3 regions of the Halobacillus sp. B23F22_1 genome follow, and region 2 is predicted to be linked to each of the others. Evidence: riboswitches for the same ligand, from Rfam matches in the RefSeq annotation. Region 2 holds a riboswitch; each other region holds the start of a gene.
The links. A riboswitch is a leader RNA that binds a small molecule or an ion and turns the genes downstream of it on or off. The one in region 2 is predicted to bind cobalamin.
Positions count from the first base shown of each region.

Region 1: it holds a riboswitch for cobalamin, as region 2 does, so the genes downstream of both, ACGTNH_RS18045 (hypothetical protein) here and metE (5-methyltetrahydropteroyltriglutamate--homocysteine S-methyltransferase) in region 2, are expected to answer to the same signal.
Region 3: it holds a riboswitch for cobalamin, as region 2 does, so the genes downstream of both, ACGTNH_RS19350 (ribonucleoside-diphosphate reductase subunit alpha) here and metE (5-methyltetrahydropteroyltriglutamate--homocysteine S-methyltransferase) in region 2, are expected to answer to the same signal.

Region 1 covers NZ_JBIEKE010000003.1:630,325-641,371, forward strand. Annotated here, with positions in the region: gene ACGTNH_RS18015 ((Fe-S)-binding protein) at 1-748, opposite strand, end outside; gene ACGTNH_RS18020 (FAD-binding oxidoreductase) at 741-2,132, opposite strand; gene ACGTNH_RS18025 (DUF6282 family protein) at 2,168-3,067, opposite strand; gene ACGTNH_RS18030 (alpha/beta hydrolase) at 3,051-3,950, opposite strand; gene ACGTNH_RS18035 (FadR/GntR family transcriptional regulator) at 3,972-4,682, opposite strand; gene ACGTNH_RS18040 (sodium/glutamate symporter) at 4,703-6,064, opposite strand; cobalamin riboswitch at 6,310-6,512, shown strand; gene ACGTNH_RS18045 (hypothetical protein) at 6,675-6,893, shown strand; gene mmgD (citrate synthase) at 6,945-8,060, shown strand; gene ACGTNH_RS18055 (bifunctional 2-methylcitrate dehydratase/aconitate hydratase) at 8,134-9,576, shown strand; gene prpB (methylisocitrate lyase) at 9,602-10,522, shown strand; gene betB (betaine-aldehyde dehydrogenase) at 10,667-11,047, opposite strand, start outside.
Region 2 covers NZ_JBIEKE010000002.1:991,284-1,002,330, forward strand. Annotated here, with positions in the region: gene ACGTNH_RS12775 (malate synthase G) at 1-1,578, opposite strand, end outside; gene ACGTNH_RS12780 (LysR family transcriptional regulator) at 1,790-2,677, shown strand; gene ACGTNH_RS12785 (nucleoside hydrolase) at 3,020-3,973, shown strand; gene ACGTNH_RS12790 (Bcr/CflA family efflux MFS transporter) at 4,165-5,367, shown strand; gene ACGTNH_RS12795 (YitT family protein) at 5,786-6,601, opposite strand; gene ACGTNH_RS12800 (NarK family nitrate/nitrite MFS transporter) at 6,899-8,368, shown strand; SAM riboswitch class I at 8,534-8,637, shown strand; cobalamin riboswitch at 8,698-8,901, shown strand; gene metE (5-methyltetrahydropteroyltriglutamate--homocysteine S-methyltransferase) at 9,046-11,047, shown strand, end outside.
Region 3 covers NZ_JBIEKE010000004.1:60,356-71,402, reverse strand. Annotated here, with positions in the region: gene ACGTNH_RS19355 (ribonucleotide-diphosphate reductase subunit beta) at 1-17, opposite strand, end outside; gene ACGTNH_RS19350 (ribonucleoside-diphosphate reductase subunit alpha) at 30-2,258, opposite strand; cobalamin riboswitch at 2,404-2,582, opposite strand; gene ACGTNH_RS19345 (class I SAM-dependent methyltransferase) at 2,771-3,448, shown strand; gene ACGTNH_RS19340 (hypothetical protein) at 3,781-4,299, shown strand; gene ACGTNH_RS19335 (alpha/beta fold hydrolase) at 4,343-5,197, opposite strand; gene ACGTNH_RS19330 (Bax inhibitor-1/YccA family protein) at 5,323-6,048, opposite strand; gene ACGTNH_RS19325 (pyridoxamine 5'-phosphate oxidase family protein) at 6,450-6,875, shown strand; gene ACGTNH_RS19320 (ArsR/SmtB family transcription factor) at 7,661-7,972, opposite strand; gene ACGTNH_RS19315 (cation diffusion facilitator family transporter) at 7,965-8,870, opposite strand; gene ACGTNH_RS19310 (DUF2254 domain-containing protein) at 8,976-10,361, opposite strand; gene ACGTNH_RS19305 (GNAT family N-acetyltransferase) at 10,829-11,047, shown strand, end outside.

The sequences.
Region 1 (11,047 bases), on a different contig from region 2:
CAATGTTTCGTTTGGCAAGGTGTATTGAGTCATGGACCTTCCCCGAATGCGCGTGCAGTGCCCCACAACAAGTTTGTTCTTCCGGGAGGACAACTTCAAACCCCCAGCGTAAAAGTAACTCGATGGTATTCTGATTCGTTTGAAAGAATACACTGTCCATTACGCAACCTGTAAAGAAAGCTACTTTCGCTCGTGCAGGTCTTGTCCGTATATATCGCTTCGTTCGTTTGGCACGCTCTTTAGGGGAAGGCTGCTTTGGGATTACTTGTTCAAATTTATCTAAATGAAGCGGAGCGGCCATTGTTAAACGCAGCAGATTGGCAAAGGTTTGAAGGCCGGATTTTTGATAAAACCAGGTTAAGTTCCCCAGTGCGTCCATCCATTTTGCAGAAGGAAAAAAGGAACCGAACAGAAAGTCTTCCATTTTCTTTCGGGAGGCCGATTTTACCTGGTGGTCTTCAATCACTTCCTTAGCACCTTCTAATATTTGTCCATACTGAACATTAGTAGGACAAACAGTAGTGCACGCCATGCACCCCAGACACTTTTCAATTGGTTTTTGCAAATCATCAATAGATGCCTTTCCTTCCGCCACCATCTTGACTAGATTAATGCGTCCCCTTGGAGAATGAGTTTCCTTCTCCATCGTTTCATAGGTGGGGCAGGCAGGCAGACAATAACCACATTGCACACAATCAAAGGTCTTGTCATAGTTGATTTTCTGTTGCAGCGCTTGAAGCTTACTCATTTCGCAACACCAGCTTTTGCCCTTTTTCCGGAAATATTTTGCCTGGGTTCATTATTCGTTTCGGATCCCAGCTATCCTTGATTCGTTTCATCATCTCTAAACCGACAGCCCCTAGTTCTTGTTCCATAAAAGGAGCTTTCATCGTGCCGATCCCATGCTCGCCTGATAGCGTGCCCCCTAGGTCGATAGCCGCCCGAAATATTTCTTCCACTGCTTTTTCGACGCGGATCATTTCTTCTTGATCCCGCTTATCACACAAAATGTTAGGGTGTAAATTACCATCCCCGGCGTGACCGAACACAACTACTTCCACCTGATATTTTTCTTTAATTTCATTCAAACGGTCCACCATATCAGGAATTTTACTTCTCGGTACGGTTGCATCCTCCGATACCTTTGTCGGCTTGATTTTAGCGATGGCAGGAGATACCTGTTTCCTCGCATGCCATATCTTGGCAGCTTCTTCGCTTGTTGCAGGAACACTGACATTTGAGGCACCAATTTCATCCATAATGTTTTCGACCAGCACTGTTTCCAGCTTGAGCGTTTCTGGGTGTCCATCTAACTCAATGATTACAATGGCTTCTGCATCAACAGGCAGGCCAGATGGTTGAAAATTTTCAACAGCTTGTATACATGCTTTATCCATAAACTCCATTTTTGAAGGTAGTATCCCGGAAGTTAACGTACGTGATATCGCTTCTCCAGCCGTTCTGACATTTTCAAACTCGACCATAACGGTTTGTACTGCAGGAGGCTTAGGGATAAGCTTCAGTGTAGCTTCGGTGATCACGCCAAGCGTTCCCTCTGAGCCTACGATCAGCTTAGTAAGGTCAAACCCTGTCACATTTTTAATGGTTTGTCCGCCTGTCCGTATCACTTCTCCTTCAGGGGTCACAAGCTCCAGTCCTAATACGAAGTCTTTCGTCACGCCATATTTCAGACCCCGAGGCCCCCCTGAATTTTCAGCAAGATTTCCCCCTATGGTAGCTACATGGGCACTGCTTGGATCAGGCGCATACATGAGGCCGTGCTTTTCTGCTTCTTCATTTATACGAGCAGTTAGCACACCAGGGGATACTTTAACGGTCAAATCGTCAGCATTCAGTTCGATTTCTTCAGGCCATTGTGAAAGGTCCAGTACAATTCCGCCATGAACTGGGAGAGGCCCCCCGCTTAAACACGTTCCTTGCCCTCGAGGATAAATAGGGATATTGAATTGGTTGGCAACTTTCACGATATGGACGACTTCCTGCTTATTTTTAGCTTGAACAGCTGCGTCAGGAAGATATTCACCAAAAGAAGCATCAAAACTATAACTATATCGATCTGCTATTTCAGTCATTATTTGACGGCCTGGTATTACTTCTCTGAGATCTTCCATCCAATTACTCACACTTTACGCTCCTTTTCAGCACACTAAAATAATAGCGATTCAGGATTGGCTGCTATCATTTCTTTTACCATGTCTTCACTTATTCCTTCTTTCAATAACTCAGTAACAAATTCACTCAGCCCCTGGACAGGCGGGAGATTATGAGGCTGTCCGTAGTCTGTGACGAGAATACAAGACTTTGAGTCCAGTGTTTGAATAGATTCAGCCATTTGACGAATTGTAATATTATTAAAATCTTCCCCGCAAGCTAAATAACATTTTTCAATATAGCATCCTTGAGACGACAGTTTCTTCTGTAAATCCATCGGAATTTGGGCAATGCCTAAGTCAGCATGCTGAATCAATATCCGCCTCACCCCGATGTCTAAAGCTTCTTCTACTAAAAGATCAACTTCATGGGGAGAAAGGTGTCCTGTTGCAAGAACGGCATCGTAAGAAGCAATTAAATACAGAATTCTCTTGACTTCATCCTTCACTTCATTACTTTCATTTAGAATCGTTAAGCAAGAATCAGAATCGCCAAGAGGATTTTCACTATTGAAAAATCGTTCCTGACGATATTCTGCAAAATACTTGGCATGCTGTTCCGCTGATATGGTTGGCATCCAGATGATTTTTGCCCCCATACGCAATGCCATATCTACTGCATGAGAAGACAATCCGCCTGTAAAAAGATTACAAACTAAACCTCCATAGACTTTCATGTCTGGCATTTGGGAGCGAATAAGGGTGGCTCGATCATAACTGACTCCTTCATGCGCTTTTATTACCAATCCCTTCATGCCTGCTTTCCTTGCTTCTTCTACGAGTTCCCAATCGGTCTGGATCCTTGGAAAAGCACTAGGAGAGCTATGAACATGAAGTTCATAAGCTCCCTTTAATAATGGATGATATGTGTTTTGAGCCTTACTTGGAATATTCATAGCTTAACGCCTCTTCAAAAAACAGATGAAGTTCTTCGACTAATGCAGTAAACTCAGGATGATCACTGTACATAAAATCGTTATGCATCCCATTTATTTCATAATATTTCTTCGGACAAGAAGCCCTATTGTACAGGGATAAAGATTCTTCGACCGGATGGAGCACATTATCTTTACCGTGGGCTACAAACAGCGAAGTATCTTCCATGTTTTCAGCCGCTGCCTCCGCATCCAACTCAAGAATCGAATCTGTGAATTGAATACGAGTCTCTCCCCCGAACCCTTTCTTAGAAGCCAGCTCTTTTTGCACGTATTCGCGCGTAGGAGGGTCTAAAGGATAGTGTAAAAATGGATCTGCAGGTTGTGATTCTCCAGTCGTTACACGTCTTATTCGATCTTCATATACGACTTCCAAAACTTTAAGCCAATTTTCATAAGAATGGATAGTTTTCAGCCAGCGCTCTCCATTATAAAAACCATTCAGAGCGGCAACTGCTGCCACATCTTCTTTCTCTGCTGCACGAACAACATTCGATCCCCCCATGCCCCATCCAATCAAGCCTATTCGTTCATGATCAACTTCACTTTGAGCGCGCAAAAAGGTCAAGGCATTCCGAATATCAGCCACCTGTTCCTCAAGGATGACACGAGCAGGGTCCCCCTCGCTGTCAGCGAATCCTCGATAATCAAAGCCGAAACAAATATATCCTTTTTCCGTCAAAGCCTGGGCAAACATTTTTGGATAGAATTCATTTACTCCTTGATATCCTGAATTAGCAATAATCCCCGGATGGTTTCCTTTACTCTCATAATTGTCGGGCAAGTAAATGGTCCCCTGTAACTTGTAGCCTTCACTGTAAAATTGTACGGATTTTTCGATCATCATTCTCTCTCCCTTTATAAATTAAGAATTCAATGCCTGGTCAAATGAATGCTTGAATTTTTGACATGCATTACTTAAGTGTTGGTACATTTCCTCCCTGGCTTGTTCTCCATTGCCCAATCGAATGGCTGTATAAATGCGTTCATGCTCACTGAGTACTTGAGCCCGCTTTTCGGAAATTCCCATATTTTTCTTAAGGGAAAAACGAATTGCTTTGTCATAGAGAGTAGTAAGGTTCTCGACACTGTGAACAAGAATCGGGTTATGGGAAGCTTGTGCAATAGCATTATGAAAGGCAATATCCTCTTTATCTCCCACACGATTATCATGCTGTGAACTGCGAAGCTCCTCCAGTTTTTTCTTAATGATTAACTTATCATCAGCCGTGCCACGTTCAGCGGCCAGGCGAGCAGCTTCGGTTTCTAGAATGATCCTTGTTTCCAGTAAGTTTAATATTTCCTCCGAATCTACGAATTCAAATTGTATTTCTTCTATTAAATTAGTTAAAGAAGCTGCCTGTATAATACTGCCTCCACCTTGCTTCGAAACGGTTAATCCGCTTGCTTCGAGTACGCTTAACGCTTCTCTGACTGGAGTACGGCTGACCCCAAACATCTCGGAAAGCTGCTTTTCGGTAGGTAACCGATCACCAGGCTGCATATTCTCCTTATGGATGTATTCTTTGATACGATCAAAAACCTGCATCGACACTTTTTTTCGTTCTATTTTCATAAAAGAGGATCATCCTTTCTTTATGAAACATTAGAATCTCTGCTAATATTTCTTGTCTCCTGAATTGAAGTCAGCCAGCCTGACTTAGCGGCAATGATAATAAGCACCGCACTCGCTCCCAATAAAATGAGAGAGAATAAACCACCAGTCCCGGCCATCATCATGATAGGACCAAAAGTAATAATTAAAATCTCGACTGGTACCATGCCGATATATCCTAAAGCGTAGTCGTCCAGGGTACTGCTTTTAGTTTTGGGATCTACGATTCTCAATAAGGCAATTCCCATGGCGACGGTTCCTGTACTCCATCCCCATCCAAAAATGGCATTTTCAAACCAGTGACGGTGGAAGACACGAGGTGCAATAAACCTGAAAATACAGTAGGCCCATATCACTCCAAAAATAAAGAGAGCTATAAGAGGCCAGGCATAAGCTGCTACCACAGCTAGATTAATAGATGTAATCCCAAACGCAACAATCAAGTCTGTTGCCGTTCCACTTATGCGGTCAATTACACGTTTGTCCACATATTCATTAGCTTTGGTTGTATTTAAGAACAATTGAATCAGTAAGCCGACCACGAATGAAAGGCTTAGTAACGGGATGCTGACTTGCGGGAATATCGCTTGTATTCCTTCCTGTAAGAAGTAACTAAACATTACAACAACAGCAAGTAAGGCAATGTGGAAAAATAATGGGTCCACCGAATTGCTGGAAACAGTATCACTACCCGATGATTGACGAAGATTAGCAGGAACTAACCCCGTTCGTAATTCATTTGGTAAATCCTCAAAGTCTGAAATGAAGTTGGTTTGATTATTCCGTGCGTTCATTTTAATTAGCAGCAGACCACCGAGAATAGCACAAATCAAACCAATGGTAGCTGAAGTATAACCAAGAGCTGTGGCTTCTTCCCATCCAAGCCCGCTAAAAGCTTCACCTACGGCTGCGGCCGTTCCGTGGCCACCGAGAAAACCAGCACCAAGAATCAACCCAAACCCGCTCGGAATATCCCAAAGGTTAGCTAAAAGTATGTAAGCAATCATCGCTCCCCCGCCCCACATAAGCATGGTCAGGAGCATCGAGTATATCCACATATTTCTTACTCGTCCAAACGTTTGCTTCCAATTTACTTTAGCCGCTCCTATTGGAATCGCACCAAAAATAACAGCAATCAATACGGTTGGATAATTACTCACGAGACTTGAAAAAGGGAGCAGATCAAATCCATTAGGTCCCAAAGTCAACCCCGCCACTCCCGCTATGATACTAGCTGGAATAAATAACTTTTGTACAATTTTAAGCTTTGCCCGTAATATAACCCCAACTAACAATAAAACTGAAATCAATCCTACATCAATGGCTAAATCCCATATGGACAATTTCTTACCTCCTTAACGCTCAAAAAAAGAAAGCGCTATCATAATTTGTATGATAAATATACAACATGATAATCGACCGTGTAAATATAAAATATTAATAAATTTCAAAAAATTTTAATGCAACCCATTTGTAACCTCTCATATACACTTGCTAAAAGGAACGATGAGATTTGCACCAATTTTAACGCTCTTTAGAAATATTTGTTTATTTTCAAAATTTTTGTTATATTGAAAAAGTCAAAACTAAATAAGATTTTGATTAAGGTGCGGCTAAGCGCTATTCGTGTTTAACTGCTTAAAAGGGAAATCGGTGATAATCCGATGCTGTCCCGCAACTGTATTTGGGAGCGAACTGGAAGGCCACTGTTCTCGTTATAAAACGAGGATGGGAAGGATCCAGGGAGTGTTGATCATAAGCCAGGAGACCTGCCTGTTTCAACGAACATCAATACCTACGAGGATAGGGGGTGTTAAGTGCGAGTGGAAAGAGTATGGCAAGGTATGTCTCCTTATGATACTTTCTCCGGATAACTGTGATCTCAACTTAACAACTTCTCTTGGAAGTTGTTTTTTTAATGGCTTTATTTCTATTTGACTAGAGGTGTATATTTTGAGCGCTTCCATTGAGTTTTACGTAAATGAGTTCAAATCACGTATTATGAACTACATGGTTTCTTCTGTTCCCCGTACCTTAGAGACGGTTTATGAACAAATTAAAGAAGAGCTTATTCAACAGGACGACGGTCATCAAGAACTTAAATATCTCGAGCAAGCCTATGTGTTTGTCCATAAAGAAATAGTAGGTAAGCAGTTGGTATTAAAAGATTGATATTTCCCTTTTTGAAAGCGTTTACTATTTTGAGCAATTAGGAGGATTCTAATGCCAGAGCAAACAGCCTATAAACCCGGCTTAGACGGGGTAATTGCAACAGAAACAAAGCTTTCTTATTTAGATGTTGATGCTGAAGAAATTGTCCTTCGAGGATATGATCTGATTGAGCTTACTCAAAACAAACAATACCTTGATATCGTTCATCTATTATTAGACGGTGAATTGCCGGAGAAATCAGAGCGTTCCTCTCTTGAGCAGGAATTAAGAGCAGAATATAAACTCCCGGATCGTTTTTTCTCTTTGTTCAGCAAGCTTCCAAAAGAAACTCACCCGATGGATGCCCTGCGAACAGGAATTTCCGCGCTTTCAGGATATGAGAAGAATTTAGATGAACGCAGAGAATATGAAATCAATCGAACCGCTCTCCGCCTTCTGGCAAAAATCCCTAACATTACAGCTAACAGCTACCACATTCTTCACGACGAAGCAATTGTAGAACCAAAACTGGAACTTCCTTACAGTGCTAACTTCTTATATATGATTACTGGAAAAGAACCAACCCCGGATGAAGCTAAATATTTTGATCAATCTTTAATGGTGTACAGTGAGCATGAAATGCCAAATTCAACATTCACAGCCCGCGTGATTGCTTCCACAAATGCTGACATTTATGGAGCTCTAACCGGGGCAGTAGCTTCTTTGAAAGGAAACCTTCACGGTGGTGCAAATGAGGCCGTCATGCACATGCTCTTAGAAGGAAGAACGACAGATGGATTCCGCAGTCTTCTCTACGAAAAAATAAAAAACAAAGAAAAAGTGATGGGTTTTGGTCATCGTGTTTATATGAAGAAAATGGATCCAAGAGCGGCGCTGATGAAGGAAGCACTACGTGAACTTGCCGCCGAGCGAAAACGCGATGATCTTTTTGGGATGTGTGAAGCAGGAGAACAGCTGATGAAAGAAGAAAAAGGTCTGTATCCGAATTTAGATTATTATGCGGCGCCTGTTTACTATTTGTTAGGCATCCCGATAGATTTGTACACCCCGATCTTCTTTGCGGCACGAACCCTGGGGATCTGCGCCCACGTGGCTGAACAGTATTCCAACAACAAATTGTTTAGACCAAGGGTTATCTATACCGGTCCGCGCGGCCTGCATCCTTAATAGTAAAACGTCCGGGCTTGCCCGGCCGTTTTCATCAATATTCATTACATAGATTTGAAAGGTGGAGATGAAGATGTCAGAAGTAAAAGCAGCTGCACCCCAAACAGCAGACCAGGTGTTGGAGCGTATCGCCGAATATGCTGTTTATGGAGAAATAAACAGCGAGGAAGCTTTAGAAACGGCACAATATGTATTAATGGATACGTTAGGTTGTGGTTTTTTAGCCCTGCGCTATCCCGAATGCACGAAGCACTTAGGACCAATTGTACCGGGAACAGTCGTACCGAATGGCGTACGCGTTCCAGGAACGTCTTACGAACTTGATCCCGTCCACGCAGCCTTTAACATAGGCTGTATGATCCGCTGGCTGGATTACAATGATACATGGCTGGCTGCAGAATGGGGTCACCCTTCTGACAACTTAGGCGGAATTTTAGCGATTTCTGATTATATCAGCCGCAGACGTATAGCTGAAGGAAAGAAACCACTGAAAATGGATTCGGTTCTTGAAAATATCGTTAAAGCCCATGAAATTCAAGGGATTCTGGCCCTGGAAAACAGCCTCAACCGTGAGGGACTGGACCATGTGCTCTACGTAAAAGTTGCAACCACGGCTGTTGTAACTGCTATGTTAGGGGGAAGCAAAGAAGACGTGACCAATGCCGTTTCACAAGCGTGGATCGATAACTCCAGTCTGCGGACTTACCGTCATGCACCGAACACCGGATCTCGGAAATCGTGGGCAGCCGGAGATGCCACAAGCCGCGGGGTACGACTGGCCTTGATGACGATGAAGGGAGAAATGGGATATAAGACAGCTTTATCTGCTCCTGAATGGGGATTCCAGGATGTTCTTTTCGGCGGCAAAGAGTTGAACCTTGCCCGCCCTTTTGGCTCGTACGTGATGGAGAACATACTTTTCAAAATATCATACCCCGCTGAATTCCATGCACAGACTGCAGCTGAAGCAGCGATCGAATTGCATGAGCAAATTAAAGGTAGAATCCAGGACATTGAACAAGTAACGATTACGACCCATGAATCGGCGATTAGAATCATTGATAAAGAAGGACCGCTTTATAATCCGGCAGACCGTGACCATTGTTTACAATACATTACTGCCATCGGCCTGCTTTATGGAACGTTAAATGCGGATCATTATGAAGATGAAGTAGCCCGCAACCCTGAAATCGACCGTTTGAGAAACGTAATGAAAACCATAGAAAACGAACAATTCAGCAAAGATTATCTAGATCCTGATAAACGGTCGATAGCCAACGCTGTTCAAGTATTCTTTAATGACGGGTCCCACACTGAACAAGTAAGTATAGAATATCCAATTGGTCACCGACGACGCCGTGACGAAGGCCTGCCGCTGCTTTTAAATAAATTCCGGGAAAACCTGAAGACACGCTTCCCCTTCCGTCAAGTCAATCGCATTCTAAATGTATGTGAGGATTATGAAGAATTAAGAAACACACCTGTTGATCAATTTATGGAGCAGTTCCGAATATAACTCAACTATGTAAGGAGGACTAAAGATGTCATGGATTGTTGAAGAAAAATCAACTCAGCCAGAACGAGCAGAAGCCTTTAAACGATTAATCGAACAAGAAGAATTATTAAAAATCCCCGGCGCCCACGATGGAATGTCTGCTAAAATCGCAAAAGATGTCGGTTTTAAAGCTATCTATTTATCTGGAGCCGCCTATACAGCCAGCCGGGCGCTCCCTGATCTCGGTCTCATTTATTCCAACGAAATGGCTGAAAGAGCACAAGAATTGATCCGAGCTTCAGACCTCCCTCTCCTCGTCGATATTGATACGGGATATGGCGGAGTCATTAATGTAGCACGTGCTGCGAAAGAAATGGTGGAAGCAGGAGTGGCTGCAGTGCAGATTGAAGATCAGCTGCTGCCAAAAAAATGCGGTCATTTAAACGGAAAAAAACTGATTGAACCTGAAGAAATGATGCAGAAAATCCGTACAATTAAAGAAGTTGCTCCAACGCTTGTCATCGTAGCACGGACAGACGCAAAGTCAGTCGAAGGTATGACAAAAGCCATCGAGCGTGCTAATCAGTATGAGACAGCCGGTGCCGATGCCATATTTCCAGAAGCCCTGACAAGTGAAGAAGACTTTCGACATGCTTCATCCGCTATCAATGCTCCCTTGCTGGCAAACATGACGGAGTTCGGAAAGACTCCCTATTTTACAGGAGAAGACTTTCAATCCTTTGGCATGAACATGGTCATTTATCCAGTTACTTCCCTCCGTGTGGCAGCTAAAGCCTATGAACGAATTTTCACAGAGATTTTAAAGAACGATACGCAGCAAGAAAAGCTTGATGATATGCAATCGCGTGAAGAATTGTATGAAACTATTAAATATTATGATTATGAAGCGTTAGATGAAAAAGTAGCAAAGACAGTACTGCCGGAGATTGGCAAAGAAAATAAATAAGTAAGTTGTTTAAACCTAATTAAGGAATGAGCGACTAGACGTGCCCCTGATGAAAATAGAGTTTTATCAGGGGTATTCACTACTATAGTAATGAAGAAATCAATCTTGTCTGCACTCATTCTCTTACTAGCTTTAACTTCCGAGCTAAGTGAACCAGTGAAGAGGCTGCGGATTTGTATTTTCATACACATGTTTCACTTCGGTATATTCTTCTAATCCTTGTTTGCCAAGCTCACGACCGATACCGGAGGACTTATAGCCTCCCCATGGAGCTTGCGCGAAATAAGGGTGGAAATCATTTATCCATACTGTTCCCATCCGAAGTTCCCCTGCCACTCTCTCAGCCTTGCTTATATCATTTGTCCATACTGCTCCGGCTAATCCGTACTTAGAGTCATTCGCTAAGCTTACCGCTTGTTCTTCGGTACTAAACGTTTCTATGGTCAAGATCGGGCCAAAGGTTTCTTCCTGTACAATTCTCATCGAAGAAGTACAATTTGTAAAAATCGTCGGCTCAAAGAAGAA
Region 2 (11,047 bases):
GTCCTTTGTTTCCAGCATATCAGCCATCAAATCAGGCATCGCCCACATCCCTTTACCGATTTGGGCTTTCCCTTGAAAGCCGCTGGCAAGACCGACACGTACATTGGATCTCTCATAGCCATTCAACCATGCGGATCCTTTCATAACGTTCTTTCTAATCATTGGACCTGCTTCCATAGACGTATGGATTTCGTCTCCCGTCCGATCAAGAAAACCTGTATTAATAAAAGCAATGCGCTCTTTCACTTCATTGATGCATGCTTTCAAATTTAATGTTGTACGGCGTTCTTCATCCATAACTCCAATTTTTAACGTATTCCGTTTATAGCCGAGCAAATCCTCGGTACGATTGAACAAATCGTTTGCAAAAGCGACTTCCTCGGATCCATGCATTTTTGGTTTCACGATATAAACGGATCCTTTTTTAGAGTTTTGGTATTGACCATTGTTCAACACATCGTGCTTCGCAAGCAGTCCGGTAATTACAGTATCAATGATCCCTTCAGGTACCTCTTCTCCATTTTGATCAATGACCGCATCACTTGTCATCAGATGCCCAACATTACGCGCGAACATGAGGGAACGGCCCGGAAGCGTTAGTTCTCCTCCCTCCGGCGTGGTGTACGTACGGTCTGGATTCATCTCCCGCGTTACTTCTTTATCGCCTTTAGCAAACGTTACCGATAAATCTCCTTTGAGAAGACCTAAATAGTTCCTGTAGACCTCAACTTTATCTTCCGCATCCACTGCAGTAACAGAATCTTCAAAGTCCATAATCGTGGTTAAAGCAGATTCAACAAGAATGTCCTTCACCCCTGCTTCATCCGTACGGCCGATCGGATGAGTGTGGTCCACTTGAACTTCCAGATGAATACCATTATTCTTTAACAGAATCGCCCTTGGAGCCTCCGGCTGTCCTGAAAAACCAGCTAACTGAGCAGCATCTTTTAAACTTGTCGTTTCTCCGTCTTTCAGTTTAGCGACCAATTGACCATCAAAAAATTGATATGATTCTACATTCTTGTGAGAGCCTTCAGCTAACGGCACCCTTTCATCGAGGAATTTTTTAGAGAAAGCAATGACTTTCTCTCCACGTACAGGGTTATAATCTCCCTTGATCTCCGCGCCATCTTCTTCACTAATGGCATCCGTGCCGTATAAAGCATCATACAAACTTCCCCAGCGAGCGTTTGCTGCATTAATCGCATAACGTGCATTATTTACGGGAACGACGAGTTGAGGACCCGCCTGTACGGTTATTTCATCATCAATATTCTCAGTGGACACTTGAAAATCTTGAACATCCGGCTCAATGTAATTCAATTCCTGTAAAAATGATCGATAAGCCTCAGCCTGAATCTCGGGATTTTGCTGGTGATATTCATGAATTTTATTTTGAAGGTCGTCTCTTTTCTTCAACAAAGCTTTATTTTCTGGAGCAAGGTTGTGAATAATCGCCTCCAGCCCTGACCAAAAATCATCACTGGTAACGCCGCTGTTCGGAATGGCTTCTTTGTTAATAAACTCATACAATACGGGTGCCACTTTTACATTACCTACAGTTACATAATCTTTCACAATACATTCCTCCTTGAATGAATTAAAGAATGATTGACATTAAAACGCTTACAGATTTTGTCGCAACATTCTATCTATTTGTTGTTATTTATCTTATAATAAAATTTACCATATCAAAAATACATATTTAGAATGAGTAGTATTCCTTTTAGTTATAATCCTTTTACAAGCGGACATATGAGAAAATTCAGCGAAACGGAGTGTGAATCAGATGGACATTCGTCATTTAGAGTATTTCTCAGAAGTAGCTAAACAATTAAGCTTTACGAGAGCCGCTTCAACGTTGCACGTTTCCCAGCCATCCCTTAGTAAAGCGGTAAAGCAGTTGGAAGATGAATTAGGTGTCCCCTTATTTTACCGATCGAAGAAAGTGGAATTAACGGACGCCGGAAAAGCTGTGCTCGCTAATGCTATAAATGTATTAGACGCCTTTCACAATTTAACCTCAGAATTAAGCGATATTATTGAATTAAAGAAAGGAGAAATTAAAATCGGGATCCCCCCGATAACCGGAGCTGCTTTTTTCTCAAAACTGATCAGTTATTATCGCGACCAATATCCTCAAGTCAAAATCCTGTTAAGTGAAGTCGGTTCTAAAATGATTAAACAAGGCGTTGCGGACGGCTCCCTCGACATTGGCCTTGTGTGCAACGTCCCCGTAAAAAAAGATAACTTGGAAGTGCTGGAAGTCATCAATGATCCCCTTATGCTGCTCGTCCATAAAGATAATGAACTGGCTCAACAATCTAAAATCAATTTAACGGAACTAGATCGTGAGTCTTTCATCCTTTATCGACAGGACTTTTCCCTTCATGATCGGATCATTGAAGAATGCAGCACCAAAGGATTCTATCCAAATGTCGTATGCCACAGCTCGCATCGAGACTTTATGATTGAAATGGTCGAAGCTAAAGTGGGTATCGCTTTACTGCCAAGTGAAATAGCCACTACCATTCAAGATCGTGCAATTAAAGCGATTCCGCTTGAAAACTCGACCTTAAGTCTTGAGCTAGGCATGGTTTGGAAAAAAAATAAATACCTGCCCTTCGCTGTTCGGGAATTTATTGACTTGTCTAAACAGTATTTGACCACAGTTTAACGTTCATGACCCTGCACAGATAAATTGAAACAAAATAAAAATCATCCGACAGATACTTTAGAAATCCGTGCGGATGATTTTTTATTAAATAGCATTCAGCCCGGCTATTGCTTTCGATATCTAGATCGGACGTTTCAGCCGCTCCCCCTCTTACCTTTACTTTCGGCTAATATAGCTCTACCTGGCGGTCAGGAAAAATGATTAGGCTGGCGGGTGGCGCTGAATCGAACTTGTCCAACACCTTCCCCTCCCTCTTTCATTTTTATCCCCTATCGTTATACCAATCGGTCAAACATACAAGCAGTTCTAGTCTATTTTCATATGGTAGATTGAGGTGAAAATATGAAAAAAATAATTTTATTTGCCGATACTGGGATAGATGATGCTATTGCACTAACCTATGCATTGAAACACCCAGAAGTAAACCTGCTTGGAGTGGTCAGCGGTTATGGCAATATCGACCGGGAAAAAGCTATTAGAAATGTTGAATACTTATTAGAGCTGGCGGGGCGTACAGATATTCCTGTTATCGCGGGGGCTGCACGCCCACTGAATGGAGAAGATCCTGTGTATTTCCCTGAGATTCACGGCAGCGAAGGGCTGGGTCCGATAGACCCGCCTATTGCAGAGGAGCGCTTTGCCAACCGAACGAACTTTAGTAAATTGTTCCAATTGATTAAGGAGCATCGTAAAGAGGTAATCCTTGTAAATGTGGGGCGATGTACATCTCTTGCCATCGCCCATTATTTAAGTCCTGAAGTTATGCAGGATGTCAAAGCAACTTTCGTCATGGGTGGTGCTTTCAACGAACCAGGAAATGCCACCGAAGTAGCGGAAGCAAATTTTTACGGAGACCCGATTGCCGCTAACTATATATGTCAATCTGCAGCTAACCTGACGATTATTCCTCTTAACGTAACGAGAGATGCTATTTTAACACCACGGCAAGTCAACCTCATCGATGCTCGATCAGACTCTGCATTAGAAGAAATTATTAAACCAATACTAGATTTCTATTTTGAAGCTTACCAGCAACTTGAACCCGGGATTCCAGGCACACCGATGCATGACCTTGCAGCTTTAATGGCAGCCCTTGACATCAGCGGTTTATTTGAATACAAAAAAAGGGAAGTTATAGTTGAACATCAAGGCACCGCCGCTTACGGAGAAAGCATCGCTGACTTCCGGCCAGCATCAAGTAATTGCTTCGGCCCTCAATGTTCAAGAATAGCCCTGAACTTAAATAAAGATATCTTTGTCGCAAATGTTATAGAAATCTTAACCAATCATAGGTAGATATTCCTTTAGTGCTCAGTTTCTTGCAGAACTCCTCTCTCAAATCTACTAATCTCCATCTCTTATACTTTCGTTTTACCATTATATGTTGTATAGTGAATTGGTTCAAAAATAAGTTGAACACGGACAAATATAATCCAGCAAACAATAAAGCAGAATTCGTAGCTTATTTAGAGAAAGGTGCTATATATATGATTCATAATCCAACAGGAAAAGAGCGCTTAGGTCTGGCTTTTCTATTAGGAATGCTAGGCATTCTTGGTCCTCTTAATATCGATATGTATTTACCGAGTTTTCCTGGCATTGCTAGCGATTTAAATGCGAGTGCTTCTCTCGTACAGCTTAGTCTAACTACTTGTTTGATTGGCCTTGCTGTAGGCCAAATTGTTGTGGGTCCCATCAGTGATGCGCAGGGCAGGAGAAAACCGTTAATGATTTCAATTTTCTTATTTGCGGTAGCTTCTCTTCTTTGTGCTCTCGCTCCAAATATTACGACGCTAATAGCAGCCCGTTTTCTTCAAGGATTTACGGCTTCAGCAGGAGTAGTCCTATCACGGGCTGTTGTACGCGATGTGTTCAGCGGAAGAGAACTGACGAAATTTTTTGCACTGCTCATGGTGATCAATGCGACAGCTCCAATGATTGCACCCATGGCAGGCGGAGCCATTTTGCTCTTCCCGTTTTCCAGCTGGCACACCATTTTTTATTTTTTAAGTTTACTTGGCCTTTTAATTGTGCTCGTAATTTCGCTGAAGTTAAAAGAAACACTTCCGCCGGAGAAGAGGATCCCGAGCACGATTGGACACTCTCTCCGTACTATAGGAAGCTTATTTAAAGATCGCTCGTTTATCGGATATGCCTTAACCATTGGATTTGTACATGGGGGCAGCTTTGCTTATGTATCAGGAACTCCCTTTGTTTATCAGGACATTTACGGTGTCTCTCCCCAAGTCTTTAGTATATTGTTTGGTATTAATGGTCTTGCCATTATCTCTGGAAGTTTTATTATTGGCCGCCTAGGAGGCATTATTCATGAACGAAGTCTGCTTCGGACCGCGATTATTACTGCGGTAACGGCTACATCATTCCTTCTTGTGATGACAATTATTGAAGGACCACTGCCTTCGTTAGTCATTCCAATTTTCATCTATATGACCTCTATGGGCATGGTCTTAACGAGTACGTTTACACTTGCTATGGAACATCAGGGACATCGTGCTGGAAGCGCCAGTGCGGTCCTTGGAATGCTTCCCCTATTATTCGGCTCAATGGTTTCTCCGCTTGTTGGTATTAATGAAACGACTGCTGTCCCAATGGGAGCGACGTTATTTATAACGTCTTCCATAGGATGTATTACTTTCTTTACACTAACGAGAAAGCCTTCGGAGTCTTAACTTTCTGAGGCGTACAGACAATTTGCATTTCAAGAAACGATCTTGACATTACTCCGTTATACATTAAGCTCACTGAAAAAACTGAAAGTCCATGAAAAATAGAATTTAAATTAGCGGTCTGAGGGAAATATTAATTCCCCCTCAGACCGCTTTTCTTCTAATTTAAAAAGTGGAACAGTTAAGCAATACTTCTTGAGGAGATGTTTGATTTTACCTTAGTAAGGTGTGTGCCTCGTCAAGGAAGCGACGTTTCGATTGAAAGACGCTTTTCACAAAGCGACCTTCACGGTTTTGTAGATTGTTCTCTACTGATTTTATGATGAGCGTTCGGGGGTGTTTCCTCAAACCCTTTACACTCTTCCACGTTTCTCTACAAGCTGGAAAAAGTCGCTTATCCCACTGATAAACGACTTTTTAATTACCTTCTAAAATTCCCTATAACTTCCACCGTTTCACTAATACTGACAAAGGCTCGTGCATCCACACTTGTAATAAGAGACTTAACAAACGCCAGTTCATATCTTGAAATCACGGTATAAAGAACTTTTCGCTCTGTATTAGAATAGCCGCCCTGGCCGTCCATCACGGTAATACCGCGTATTAAATTCCCGATCAATTCATTTTTCAGTTCATCTCCACGATCGGTTACCACCATTAAGTTTAATTTAATATGGCGGGTATGCACACGATCAATAACGATCCCTGTAATGTAGATCGACGCCATAGTGTACAACGCTAAGTCCCAGGAGAAAATAAATCCTGAGATAAAAACAACGCCGCTGTTTAAGCTGAAAATTAATCCACCGAGCGGAATATCGCGCTTCTGCGTCAGTACCAACCCGATCACATCGAAACCACCAGTCGAGCCGTAAAATCGGATAATAAAACCTATAGCAATTCCGGCGATAACTCCGCCAAATACAGTAGATAATAACGCATCTTCTGTAACCTTAACTACCGGGATGTACTGCATGGCAAACGAAGTAATAAACACAGAAAATACACTATTCCATATAAATTCTTTCCCCAGTTTCATCCAGCCAATAATTAATATAGGAATATTTAAAATAACGAGCCAGATCCCTGTATTTACAGGCGTCAATAAGCCGAAAACCATTGCCAGACCTGTAATTCCTCCGGATAATACTTCATGTGGCAGCAAGAACAAATTAAAAGCAAATCCTAACACAATCGAACACACAAATAAAACAGCGAATCTATATAAACGATTCATTTTCACGGCACCTCAATCTAAATAGTGATATAAACACCTAATGAATTTTAGTGGTCACAAAAATGAAAGTCAATACTTTTTCTATGTATTTAGGGCTATCGATTTATACGCTTTAAAGTGTTAAAAACTCCATACCTCTATCATTGGCTGCGCTTTTTCCATCTTTTTCTTACCCTTCTATTCAAATAGTAAAAACGAAGTATTTTCGAGATACCATGTAAGAAAACCTGACATAAACTGTGACAGAGCTCTCTGTTTTTGAAATAATCAGTTTATTAACAAATTGGAGGCTTGGTTATGGTTGAGGAAAAGGTTACATACAAAGGAAACAAGAAAATCTTATTTATGACAACATTCGCATTTTTCTTAAGCTTCGTTGTCTGGTTTAATATGGCTCCTTTCGCATCTACGATTCAAAAAACATTGCAATTATCCAATGAAGAGATTGCTGTCCTGCTGTCAATCAATGTCGCTTTAACAATTCCGGCCCGAATTATCATCGGTATGCTCGTCGATCGATTTGGACCGAAGCACGTGTATGCTACTTTATTGCTTTCCGTTAGTATTCCTTGTTTTTGGTTTGCTTTTGCCAATTCATTCTGGCAGTTGTTTATGGCGCGGGCATTATTATCGGTCGTAGGAGCAGGGTTTGTTATCGGAATTCGAATGGTATCCGAGTGGTTTCCGGAAAAACATCTTGGTCTTGCTGAAGGCATATACGGAGGATGGGGAAACTTCGGTTCTTCAGCAGCCGCCTTCTCCCTGCCGCTTCTTGCTATGTTATTTGGCGGTGAAAATGGCTGGCGCCTGGCCATCGCTCTAACTGGTTTTTTATGTATTGTGTATGCATTTATTTATTTCAGGTCCGTTGAGAACACGCCTGCTGGTAAAGAATTTAAGAGACCTAAGCGAAGTGGTGCGATGGAAGTAACCAGCTACAGAAGCATGATTGGACTTATGCTCATGTCTATTCCTCTATATGCCGCGCTTGCTTTAATCACGTGGCAATTAAGCAATACTTCACTCATATCAAACCAAATCGCTGTGTTCATTTACGTGGTTCTTGCAGCTGTGTATTTTTATAACTTATATAAAATCTGGATAGTGAACCGTGATCATTTACGAAAAGGCGTCCCTGAAGAAGAACAGTATTCATTTAAACAAGTGGCTATTTTAGACTTCGCTTATTTTATTACTTTTGGCTCAGAATTAGCCGTTATTTCTATGCTGCCGATGTTTTTTGAAGCTACGTTTAGTATGGGAGTAGCCGGAGCTGGAATGATCGCCAGTTCGTTTGCCTTTATGAACCTCATCGCCCGTCCTGGAGGCGGTTGGCTCAGTGATAAATTTGGCCGTAAGAAGACTCTCATTATTTTGTTGGCCGCTACCTCCGTCGCTTATCTTGGAATGGCTCAGATCGGGTCCGATTGGTCGATTGTAGCTGCTGTTCTATTGACAATGACGTGTTCCTTTTTTGTACAGGCTGGCGAGGGTGCTGTATTCTCGATGGTGCCACTTGTGAAAAAACGCTTGACTGGACAGGTCGCCGGGATGGTTGGTGCTTATGGAAATGTAGGTTCTGTTTTATTTCTAGCCGTACTTGGCGTACTGAATCCTTCGCTGTTCTTTTTTGGAATTTCTATTATGGCGTTTTGCTGCTTTATCGCTTGTTTCTTCTTAAACGAACCAGGCAAAGCACATATCACCGAACTTCAGCCAGTAAAGGAAGAAGAAACGAGAAAATCTGGAAAAGAAGTGGCGATGTAAATTCTTTTAAAAGCTTGGGACAAAATCGAAGAGCGTACCGGGTACCAGGTACCGAAATTCCCACTTGGCACTTCGCTCTTTTACAGCTTTTCGGTACCAGGTACCCTGATGCTCCATTGACAGCTTCATCCTCCCATGCTAGTCTTATAATCAATTCAATAGAATCTCTTATTTCGAGAGGTGGAGGGACTGGCCCTGTGAAACCCGGCAACCGATCTACTTGATTGTGGTGCTAATTCCAGCAAAGCGAAGGCTTTGAAAAATAAGAGAGGTGCGTGTGTAAACCTCTCTCACCGAGAGGTTTTTTATATACACATGCTAGATAAACTAAATATCTTAAATCACTCAGGTGTTGGCTAAGTTCATAAGAGCTTATTCAGCTTAAAAGGGAAGTCCGGTGAAAATCCGGCACGGTCCCGCCACTGTTAGAGGGAGCATCCTGCAGCAAGTCACTTTCTTTTGAATAAAAGATGGGAAGACGCAGGAATGTGAAGATCTTAAGTCAGGAGACCTGCCTGGTGATGACGCACTACAACCTACGGGTAATAGGGAGGTGTTAGGACAAGTAATGGGATCAGTCTGTCTAAACAGACGATTTTAAATATGCTGTCATAACAATCTCTCTTTAAGAAGGGAGATTTTTTTATGGATTTTTTATTATACAAGGAGGAACCAGGATGACAAAAAGTTCAAATTTAGGCTATCCAAGAATTGGAGAAAAGCGTGAATGGAAAAAAGCATTAGAACAGTACTGGAAAGGAAATATAAGTGAGCAAGAGCTTCAAACTGAATTAGAAAAGTTAAGACTCTATGACCTTAAGAAACAAAAAGATCTGGGCATTGATTTAATCCCTGTTGGAGATTTCAGTCTCTATGATCATGTCCTGGATACAGCTGTGATGTTTGGCTTAATCCCTGAACGTTTTCAGCAGCAAGACGAAAATTCCCTGCATACTTATTTTGATATCGCTCGTGGCAATAAAAACGCTGTAGCTTCAGAGATGACAAAATGGTTTAACACGAACTACCATTACATCGTTCCTGAAGTTTCATCAGATTCGGAGCCAAAACTAGTAGAAAACCGACTGCTTCCCTACTTTTTAGAAGCAAAGGAAAAGCTCGATATTACAGGAAAACCGGTCCTTCTCGGTCCTGTTTCCTTATTAAAATTATCAAAAGGCTTTGAGGACAAAGACTTTGAGAGATTAGTTGAGAAACTCGTACCGTTGTACATACAAGTCCTGCAACAGCTAGAAAAAGCAGGAGCAGAATGGGTACAAATCGATGAGCCAATTTTAGCCACAACACTGACTAAGGATGAAATTAATGTATTTAAGAATGTCTATCAATCCATCGATCGTAAACTTTCCAGTCTGAACGTATTACTGCAAACATATTTTGAATCCATTGATTATTATGAAGAAGTTGTATCTCTTCCCGTAGCTGGAATTGGACTTGATTTCGTACATGATCAAGGGGCGAACCTGGAGGCAATAAAGAATTTCGGGTTTCCTGCAGAAAAAACGTTGGCAGCAGGCGTCATCAATGGGCGAAACATTTGGAAAGATGATCTTTCTGCTTCATTGACTCTGCTGGAAACGCTGCGTTCTTTCGTAAATGAGGATCGCTTAATTGTTCAACCTTCTTGCAGTTTATTACATGTACCCGTAACGGTTGAAACGGAATCTGAATTAGATCCGCAACTAAAGAATGCGTTGGCCTTTGCCGACCAAAAGCTGGAAGAGATTAAACTTTTAACAGAAGGCTTAAATAAAGGCAGAAAAACGGTTGAAGAAAAACTGACATTCCAAGCCGAATGCCGCGAACAATTATGGCAGTCTGAGATCAGAAATAACACAGATGTACAAAAGGAAGTCGAATTTTGGAAAGGCGTTGAACCAACACGCGAACAACATTTCTCTGAGCGCCAATCCATTCATCAAAACTTTTTTAACCTTCCTTTACTGCCCACTACGACAATTGGAAGTCTGCCGCAAACAACAGAAATCCGACAAGGACGTCTTAAATGGCGCAGAGGAGATTGGACGGATACTGACTATCAGAGCTTTATTGAAGCAAATATGAGAGAATGGATTGCACGTCAGGAGGAAATTGGACTTGACGTTCTAATACACGGAGAGTTTGAACGAAATGATATGGTCGAATTCTTCGGTGAAAAACTCGAGGGGTTTGCTTTTACAAAATATGCCTGGGTGCAGTCCTATGGTTCGCGCTGCGTGAAGCCTCCTATTATTTATGGTGATGTTGCTTTAACCGAGCCGATGACCGTGAAGGAAATCAGTTATGCTCAATCGTTGACCAAAAAGCCGGTTAAAGGAATGCTCACAGGGCCGATTACAATTTTAAATTGGTCTTTTGTGCGCGAGGATATCAGCGAATTCGATGTAACCAAGCAAATTGCTTTAGCGCTGCAAAAAGAAATTAGAGCTTTAGAAGAAAACCATATTCATATGATACAAGTTGATGAACCTGCTTTACGGGAAGGCTTGCCGCTTAAACCTAAGAAACAGCAGCAATACCTGGATGAAGCGGTCTACGCTTTTAAACTAGCCACTTCTTCTGTTAAGAATGAAACACAAATTCATACGCATATGTGCTACTCCGAATTTGGGGAAATTATGCATACACTTGATGCATTGGATGCTGACGTTATTTCAA
Region 3 (11,047 bases), on a different contig from region 2:
TGTAGTGCATGATCCATTATTTTTCCTCCTTAAGATGAGCAGCTTTCACACTCGTCAAATTCACCTTGGCTGGAAGTAGAACGGGTGTAGTAAGTAGTTTTCAGTCCTGACTTCCACGCGTCGATGTGTAAAGCGAGCAATTCTTTCGCTTGAATTGTGTTCTTGACGTATAGATTGAAAGAGATGGACTGATCAATGTACTTTTGGCGTACGGCATTCTGTTTAATACTAGAATGCTGGTCCACATCGTAAGCTGATTTGTAATACCAGTAAGTGTCCGGGCTTAAGTCAGGAGCAGTTACAGGAATTTTAAAATCTTTTTTCTCTTCGGAATAGAACTTCTTGAAAATCGGATCAATACTAGCCGTACTTCCAGCTATTAAGGATGTACTGGAATTCGGTGCTACCGCCATTAAATACCCGTTTCTTATGCCATTACGGTGCACATCCTGCTGAAGCTCTTTCCAGTCATGAGAAGTGTCTTGGTCAAGCGCTCGTTTAACAAAGAATTTCCCCGAGTCCCAGTCGGATCCTTCAAAGAGAGGGTAACTTCCTTTTTCTTTGGCAAGTTCACTGCTTGCCTTAATCGTATAGTAGGAAATTTCCTCGTACACTTCATCAGCATAATCAATCGCTTGGTCTGATTCCCAGGCGATTTTTTTCTGAGCGAGCAGGTGGGCCCAGCCGAACGTACCTAATCCGATTCCTCTGTAAGACTGGTTTGTAAGCTGTGCCTGCAGAACCGGAATTGTATTTTGATCAATAACATTATCCAGCATCCTCACTTGAATAGGGATCAACCGTGGAAGGACATCGTTAGGAACGGCACGACCTAAGTTAATGCTTGATAAGTTGCAGACAACAAAATCGCCAGGTGTTTGAACGGTTATAATCTTTCCATCTTCAACCCGTTGTTCTTCCTGAGTAGTCGGACTTTGGTTTTGAGTGATTTCCGTACAAAGGTTACTGCAGTAAATCATTCCTTTATGGCTGTTTGGGTTCATACGGTTGACTTCATCACGATAGAACATATAAGGAGTCCCCGTTTCCAGCTGCCCAATCATGATTCGCTTCATGATCTCAATAGCTGGGACCTTTTCTTTAGAAAGGAGGTCGTTTTCAATGCAGGCTTGGTAACGTTCTCTAAAGGATCCGTTTCCACGCGTTTCATCATAGTAATCTTCTAATGAAAAGCCCATAACGTCTCGTACTTCGTGAGGATCAAACAAATACCAGTCCTCGCGACGTTCAACAGCTTCCATAAAGAGGTCAGGAATAGATACACCCGTAAATAAGTCATGTGTACGTTGGCGTTCATCCCCGTTGTTCAATCGGCTGTCAAGAAACGGAAAGATATCTTTGTGCCAGATGTCTAAATAGACGGCCACTGCCCCTTGACGCTGGCCAAGCTGATCTACACTAACAGCGGTATTATTCAATTGTTTCATCCAAGGTAGTACCCCTGAGGAAACACCTTTAAATCCTCGGATGTCACTGCCTCGGCTGCGGATTTTTCCTAGATATACCCCTATACCGCCACCGTGTTTACTTAAATTCGCAATATCGGTATTGCTGTCATAAATGGATTGCAGGCTATCGTCTACTGTATCGATAAAACAGGAGCTTAATTGACCGTAACGCTTTCCGGCATTAGCAAGCGTCGGAGTGGCTACTGTCATGTATAAGTGGCTTAAGGCCCAGTAAGATTCTTTGACCAGCTCCAAACGCCGGGCTGTATTTTCGTGTGCCATTAATACCATTGCAATAACCATGAACCGTTCTTGGGGAAGTTCATAGACCAGTCCGGATTTTGAACGGGCTAAGTAACGATCGCCAAGTGTCTTAATCCCGATATAAGTAAATAATCTATCACGATCGGGAACGATTGCTCTTTCAAGTTCGTCCATTTCTTCTTTTGTATAAAGACTAAGTAGATTCGGGTCATAGATATCTTCCTGAACCAACGTTTCGATTAAATGATGAAAACCTTGGTATGCCTTCACGGTGCCGCGGTTAGCAATCGAAGATTCATACATTTGCTGTAAGTGAATGCTGCTGGCTAAGTACGTCCAGTTAGGAGCTGTTTCACTAATTTCTGCTAAGCATTCCAATATTAAAGCTTTAGCTTGTTCGCTTTGGGTTCCTTTAATCTCTTTTGATTTTTCGATGATTCGTTTCATTGGCAGTGCAGGAAAATTCTCCTCCTGTGCTTTTAGCCATTCTTGCCAGTACGACGTCACAATTGTACTCAATACCATCACTCCTCTATGATAAATAGAAATTTAATCCATAAAAAAATCCACTCTATGAATGAGCGGATGAAACCATGGAATAAAGAGGACTCATAAAGAGTGAAACTGCCTTCATTCCATCGTCTCATCTTCTCAATCCCCGAAGAAGTTGAAACTTCTGCGAATGAAGACAGGTCTCCTGACTTACGCTCAATTCTACTCCGGCCCCTTCCCGTGAAACACACAGTGGGTGATTGCCGATTTAAGAGCGATTACAGTTGCGGGGGCAGCTCTGGAATTTCACCAGATTCCCTATTAAGCCTAGTGGCATCTTTTGTTCGCGGATACTATATATGGTGTTTGTTTTAATTAATGTTAGCTTATATTGTGTTCTAAGCATAACGGAGATTAATGGAATGTGCAACCATTTTTGATGCGCACTTGCATGTGAAAGGACAAAAATAAAGGAGAAATACTTAGTTCTATCGAATAATTGAAGGGTGAGATTTTTTTGAGATTGATAAACAGGAGGTAGAGCAATGGCATTTAATTGGCATCAAGAAGCAGAAAAACAGTGGGACGAACGATCTTCTTTTTGGAACGCAAATAGTAAAAATATGTGGGATAGCGGAAGCAGGAAAACGATCATCCCTTTAATAAAGAAACATGCAAAAATTGGCAATTCTATAGCCGATCTCGGATGCGGAGACGGTTACGGTTCTTATAAATTAGCACAAGCCGGGTTTGAAGTAACGGGTTTAGATCTATCTGAAGACATGATTGAATTGGCTAAATCAAGACTTGCACACGACACCCTGCGTTTTGTGCAAGGGGACATCGTTCAACTTCCATTTGAAAGTGAAAGCTTTGATACCATTATGGCGGTTAACTGCCTGGAGTGGATAGAGGTTCCTTATCAAGGGATAACAGAGATGAAACGAGTCCTCAAACCGGGTGGGAAACTATGTGTAGGAGTACTTGGTCCAACAGCGAAGCCTAGAATTAATAGTTACCGTCGGGTTTATGGGGAAAAGGTAATTTGTAATACGATGATGCCGTGGGAGTTTGAACAGTTGGCGTTAGAAAATGGCTTGAAGCTTATTGATGGACATGGTGTGTTTAAAAGAGAAGCAGAGGGAATGGACGTCACAGCGTTTCCTAGAGAATTACAACAAGCGTTAACGTTCATGTGGGTATTTATATTTGAAAAGGAGTAGTTATTGTGGGATATGTCTTAGGTCTTCGAATGCATATAGGGACAAGACCTATAATCGTACCTGGATCTAGTGTTCTGTGCTTTAACAATAAAGGAGAATTGCAGTTAATAGAACGTAGTGATAATCATCAATGGGGATTGCCCGGGGGTCCCTTGAGTTAGGGGAGGAAGTTGTAAGTGACCGCTGTTGGCCGCACAATATGTGAAAATAAAAACGAGGGATAAGAGCGCAGTTGAAACGGCAGAGATTATAAAACGTACCTTTAATCTATAGTCAGCCATCGTTTTCTAGTATAATAAATGGCGAGTATCATCTTGAGGAGTTGGTAATAGGTGTATACGGAGGAAGTGACGAAACGAGTTCTGAAAGCTTTACGTTCCAATGATCAGAAGGCAGACGAGCATGTTATAAAGTCTTTATCTAAGGTGGAAGTGATGGATCTTTACCTTCAAGACTACGGGGAGCGGATCTCTGCCGGTGAAATAAGAAGAATGATTTTAGACATCTTCGGTGTTCATCTAGAAGGTATTTCTGCTCTTGAAAAACTAAGAATTTCACTTTTTTCAAAAGGGCAGTGGATTGCACAAAAACCAAGTGACTTGTTCGTTGTTTACACAGGTGCTGGAGATGTCGATGTGAATATATATCCAGCCCAGTACTTTATTGAGAAGACGGGGACAACTCAGCTTCCTGAAGCGTTAACTTTTAAGTTAGAAGGTTTAGGTTATACACCAATTGAAAGCGGTTATTATTATCGTCACCCTGACGGTAAAGGTGTACCTTTATCTTTTAAGGACCAGACGATTGCTGCTATTGGTGAAGTGGTCATGACTACATATAAGAATCTATAAAAGAAAACCGCAGATCAATACAGATGCTGCGGCTTTTTCGTATTTAATGGATACTCCATAAGAACTCAGCTACCGATTCATCTACACCTGGATGTTCGTGCAGCCCTGAATGAGTCGAGAATTCATCTATAAAAGTTTCCTGATGAAAGTTTCTTGTTGGAACAATATTTTGCAAACCATGGGCACTTTGCTTTGTGACTAGGCCATCCCAGTGGTCTTCCTCTAAATCTTCTTCATTAACAACCCCGGCAATAGATAAAGCCGGCACATCTTCATCAAAGTTCGCTTTATTATTAATCATCGTCGTTAAAGCATTTGATTCCACTTGTAAATCCACCACTGCTTCTCCCGTATTCAATGTGAAGTAGTCACTTTGTCCGATGCCAAGGAAGGGACTGCCGATAGCTACTAATTTGTTAACGTCAGGGTAGTCGCCTTCTTGGTTGTTTAATAAAAAGTTTGTAGAAGCTAAGCCCCCCATAGAGTGCCCGACTAAATTTACTTGATCGATAGCATAGTCATGTTTAAGCTTTGTCATGATGTGCTGCATCCAATTTGTCTGGTCAGCTACACTTGCACGGTTATTTTCAAAAATAACCTGGATGAATGGATTCATCGTATGAGGAATGCCTCCTCGAACACGTACATGTCCTGAAGATTTAACGTAAATTATCATCCGCTTCGTTCCCCAATTATTATCTTCAAAACGTTTGAGCATCGTATTAAAGGAACCAGGGCCGCCTTTAAAACCATGCACAAAGATTGTAGGTGTAATTTCCGCCGGCTTCTCAGAACGAGTGGGTGTGGAATTTATAAAAAAGAGCGAACCGCCCAGGACGAATGATAACACAGTGATGAGTATGAATTTATTTTTATGATGAATCAGTTTGTCGAACATTATGATCCTCCCAGCATCTTCCCTCATTTTAATACAAATCCGAATATTTTTAAAGGTTATATTTCAATTATGTTACAAATATTACGGAAATATGTTAAAGGGAAATCCCTGAGTTCGTGGAGCTGTTAACGTCGAATTTTTCTTAACAGCCTGAGAATTTCAATATATAACCAGGCAAGTGTAATAATAAGCCCAAAAGCCCCGTACCACTCCATGTATTTAGGAGCACCTCGTTTAGCACCTCGTTCAATAAAATCAAAATCCAAAACAAGATTTAAAGCTGCGATCGCAACAATAAATATACTGATTCCGATACCGATAGCTCCGCTTGAATGCAGATAAGGTACTTCTGCTTGTAAGAAAATGCGTAATAAAATGTTTACGGCATAAACGATAAAGATGCCAATCGTTGCCGAAATGATCATTAATCGAAACTTTTTCGTAACTTTAATGATGCGTGTTGAATAAAGGAAGAGAAGTCCTCCCATCACAGCAAATGTCAATGCAGCCGCCTGAATCACAATACCTGGATAGCTTGCTTCAATGAATGAGGAAAGACCTCCAAGGAAAAAGCCTTCAAGTGCCGCATAAATAGGGGCTGTAACAGGCGCTGCTTTTTTAATAAATACCGTAATTAATGCAACAATAAAGCTTCCCACTGCCCCGATTATCATCATCATAGTTATGTCCACACCTTGATAGTACTGATACCATGTGTAAACAGCGGTTCCTAGTAAAAATAACAACAAGATACTTGTCTTAAAAACAGTGCCACCAAGTGTCATCGTGCTGCTAGAGTTTTTAGAGCGGCTGAATGCTTCATTCTTGAGTACAGGATTACCGGTTCTCATCGTTTATAGTTCTCTCCAATCCATTCCCTCTTTTAAATTTTTCTTTTTATAGTCCTTCTACGAAGTGTAACGCACAAAACTCTTTCTTCATATCAATAGCTGCTTTTATGAATGAATACCCTACAGAATATTATATATATGGAACGAATAGAAAAGGAGTGGACATAAATGAATTCACCTATGTTCTTAAGTTTATACGATCCCGATGTAGGACAAACCTTACAATGACTTAGATGATCTTCCAGAAGAATTCGCTCCGGGTATAGATGCAGACGTTTATCAAAAAATAGCTAAAATGCTGATGGAGAAATGTAAAAACAAATCTTACGCATTATGAGGTTTATATTTCCTTTTCAACAGGAAAACTAAGAACAAGTTTTCATATTGAAAGGAGAATAGCATTGGACCAACAAGAACTGAAGAAGAAGATTTATAATATTATGGATCAACATAAAATTGGAACGCTGGCTACAGTGAAACAAGGAAAGCCTCATTCTCGTTACATGACATTCTCTAATGATGATGAGTTTACTTTTTACACCCCTACGAATAAAGAAACACACAAAGCGGAAGAAATTGAAGAAAACCCTAATGTTCATATCTTAATTGGATATGAAGGTGAAGGGTTTGGAGATGCTTATTTAGAAGTAGAAGGTCAGGCTAAAATTCGGGATGATCAAAAGATAAAAGACTGGCTTTGGAGTGAGGAAATGGAACGCTGGTTTACGAGCAAAGGTGATCCTGATTATATCGTTCTTGAAATTTATCCGGAAAGCATACGTTTAATGAATATTGGAGAAAAAACTCCGGAAGTATTAGAATTATAAACCAAAAAAGGCCGCCTCATGAAGAGGCAGCCTCAGTCTGTAGAGAAACCCCTTGTTTTCCTACAAGTTTTTTTGTGCGCCCGTGCGGACAAATACCACTGACGCCACTGAAAAACTAAAGGTCGATTAAAGATAATTTAAAAAGCATCCTGTGGGGAATTTTATTTCCCCACAGGACGCTTTTCTTATAACTATTAAGAGAATTTTACCTTCTATTCCTACATAAGTTTAACGATTCGTTTTCACATTAGTGATTTAGCCAGGCAACGTATATGGGTTTTAGATTGATCATTGATGCCACGAGGAGCTTTCGGGGAGGACGCCTGGTCGATTAAAACCGGCCGCGTCCTGTGGCCAACATCGACACTAGCACGTCCGGTGCGTCGCGGAAACAGCGCGAGCCGGTGATCCATTTGGTCAAGTGATCTTCTTGACCAAGTTCGCTGAGGCCGTGGCCGCTGCAAGCGTCCACAGATAAGCGATTCGTGACGCTCTTTAAATTAGATAGGACTTTTTCAGTGACCTCATACCGCAGGAGTCGGCACTTTTTGTGTTCCTTTGACCAAAATGGAATCTTGAAACCTTCGTAATGTGAAGGCCTTTTGCAAACACTGCTTTCCTAATGGCAAAGCTTGAGTAAATGAATGCCCATGATCTATTTCGAAAAAGGGTTGGAGGAAACGGAGTCGTTTCCTCCAACCCTTTACAAATTTCCAAAGCAAGGAATTTTACACTCTTTAAGGTCTTTGCAAGGGGATTGCTGCGTCCATAAAGAGACAGCTTTATTAATGATGAAGTGCGTGTTGAATCATTTGCTGAAGGACGGTGATCACATGTTCATCATCATGGGAATAATAAATCGTCGTCCCTTCTCTGCGATATTTAACGAGTCGTAAGTTTTTCAAGAAACGAAGCTGGTGAGAGACTGTAGATTGACGGAGCTGTAAGCTTTCCGCAATTTCATTGACACTGTATTCCTTTTCAAAAAGCAAATTGAGGATCCTGACACGGGTAGGATCTGAAAGTGCCTTAAATGTTTGTGTTACGACGAACAACGTTTCGTCATCAAGGTCCTTTGTGTAAAAAGGATCATCCATGCTCGGTGCCTCCCTTGTCTTGTTCTAGCATTGAACAATATTCGTCCTCATACTCAATTTCAATCGTAATATGATCTAGATGAATGGGTTCAAGTACTTCTTTCACACGCTCTTTAATTATACATACGTCTTCTTTTGATGAAGTGGAGGGAACAACAATGTGGGTGGAGAAGGCATGATGCTCGCCATCTAATGACCATAAATGTGTATGATGAGTTGATTGAACCTTTGGCAGCTGATTCATTTTTTGTATAATTCGGTCAAGGTCAATATTTTCTGGCACAGCCTCTAGAAATAAACGCATGGTTTTAACTAAGTTAAGGATTACGTTATAGAGAATGTATAACGTAATACCAATAGATGCAATAGGATCAAGAATAGGCAGATCCGCAAAGGTCATAACCACACTAACGATGAATACAGCTGCCCATCCTAATACGTCTTCTAATAAATGCCATGTCATGACTTTTTGGTTCATAGACTCCCCGCCTCGAAGTCTAAAGACAGCTGCTCCATTGACGAGGATACCGAGAACAGCAAGACCCATCATTCCTAATGTATGAGGCTGTTCAGGATTCATTAGTCTTGGAATCGCTTCAGATAAAATAAAAATGGAACCTACCACTAATACTATACTGTTAATTAAAGCGGCAAGCAGCGAGAAACGTTTAAACCCGAATGAAAACTGTTCCGTTTTTTCTTTCTTGGAGAACTTTTGTAAAAACCAGGCGAGACCGAGGGATAACGAGTCACCTAAGTCATGAAGTGCATCGGAAATAATGGCCATACTATTGGTAAGTATCCCTCCGATTAATTCAATAATCGTGAATCCAAAGTTTAAAAAGAAAGCAATCTTAATGTTCCCCGTTGTATGATCGTGATGATGATGATGCCCCATAAAAAGCACCTCCTTATTTCGATATATGTGTATATGTACATATAATACTAGTAGAAGGATTAAAAGGTGTCAATAAAATAAAAAAGTCAGGGCTATCCTGACTTTTTACGTGTTTGTATTAGCATTTGGATAAAATTTTGCTTCTATTCTCGGATATTCATTTAAGTGCTCCGTGACTTCAGCAAGGTTGTGAATTTCACGTAACAAGAATGATTTATCGAGTTCATAGATGACCTCAGTCTCAATGTGATCCATCGTGTTGCAAGCAAACTCCCATAATTTATCGTGTTTACTGATGTCAATGGACTCGGCTACTTTAGCTAAGGAAGAGAGGATGTCTGTAATGATTAAATGGTTGTCTTTTGCGTAGTGACGGATAAATCCGAAACCGCGGTACAAGTAATAATCAAATGTTTCTTCCTTAAGAATAACGCGTACTTGTTCTTGGTCATCTGCTAAATAAGGGCTGAAGGTAATGTAACTGTCTACTGTCAGCATGAGTTCAGACATTTGGTGAATCGTGTTTGATGCAGTTTTTGGATCGTCGTTTCCAATGGCTTTAATCGCGATTTCAGCTAACTTATGCATACCCATTTGTAAGTCTTGAATCTCTGTTTCTTTATGCCCCATCTCAAACATATCATAGTATTTTGATTCCTCTATCTCATTAGCTCCAGGCCCCCATAAACTAAAGAATTCGTTCCCTGCTAATACATAGTCACCGACCTGGAAATGGAATTGAATAATAATATTGTCATTTTTAGCTTCGGAAATCATTTTGTTATAGTCTACTACTTGTAAATAGCCTGAACCTCTGGCTAATACGGTGTGCAGTTTGTCCTGGTACTCTTCTTTAAGATCACCTGGTTCTTCTATTCTGTGTGCATCAAGGTCTTTACGAAGCGATTGATAAATAATATCTTTAGAGACGTTTTTCATAGTGTACGTTATATTGTGTACTTGCATCCAGGTGGTGGCATGGTTAATAAAATAGATAAATACGACAGCAGTTAGAAACGCTAAGGTAACAGTCATCACTGGAGTGGCTACGAAAATATCGTTTGAAGCATTTCCGATAAATAGAAATGTGAGCAATACATAAACAAAGCTTCCATTAAAGATTCCGAGAGCATGCTGAGTCTGTCGATCTGATACAAAGTTTAACAGCATGCGGGGGGAAAACTGTCCGCTAAAAGTAGTAAGTACAACGAGTAGGGAGTTTAACGTGAAGGCACTCAGCGTTAAAATACCACCAATGAGGGTACTAACTAAAGTTCTTGTAACAGAGGCTTCAATTTGCAGCATTTGAGGTGCCACTTCTTCTAAACCAACTTGGAGGTCTAGTACTAAAGTTATTGCAACTAAGATAGCAGATAAGAAAATGTATATGGCCGGCATATACCATAATGTCATTTGCACTTCATGTTTTCTCTGCCTTCTGGACATCCGAAAATATTTCCGGATTTCGACTGGGAGAAAGTTTAAAAACATATGATTGACCTCCTATTCTAATATAATAATTTTGCTAAACGTAATATTCCCTGCCCATTCCTTTTTAAACAAAAAAATATAACGTAAATGAGGTCACTGAAAAAGTCCTCTCTAATCTTAAAGAGACTCACGAATCGCTTTTCGATAGATGCTTGCCGCAGGCGTCATCTCCGAACGCTCATCGTGGCATCAACAGAGTTCAAGTATCTGCTTCAAAAACGTCTATGCGGTTACTGGCTGAAGAACAATGTAAGATTGAAACGAAGAATAGTGAACGGAAGCATACAAGGTACGATGGGGTTTTTACAGCTAATGTGCAACGACTCGTTAAACTTATGAAGGCTTTTTTTACATTCTACTTTCTTCGCCCTTTAGTTTTTCAGTGGCCTCATCAAAAATAGTTGGTTTTTTTATAAAATTTTGTATAGTTAGATTATCGAAGTTTTAAGAGTAAAGGGTGGAATACGATGTGGATGAAGAAAACGTTTGAAGAAATGACAAAGCAGCAGCTATATTCGATTTTAGAGTTACGCGTGCGTATATTTGTCGTAGAGCAAGAGTGTCCTTACCAAGAAGTGGATGGAAGAGACGAAGAATGCCTGCATTTATGGAAAGAGGAGAATGGAACTATTCAAGCTTATTGCCGTATTGTGCCTCCTGCGAATGAGCAGGACCATTATTCAATT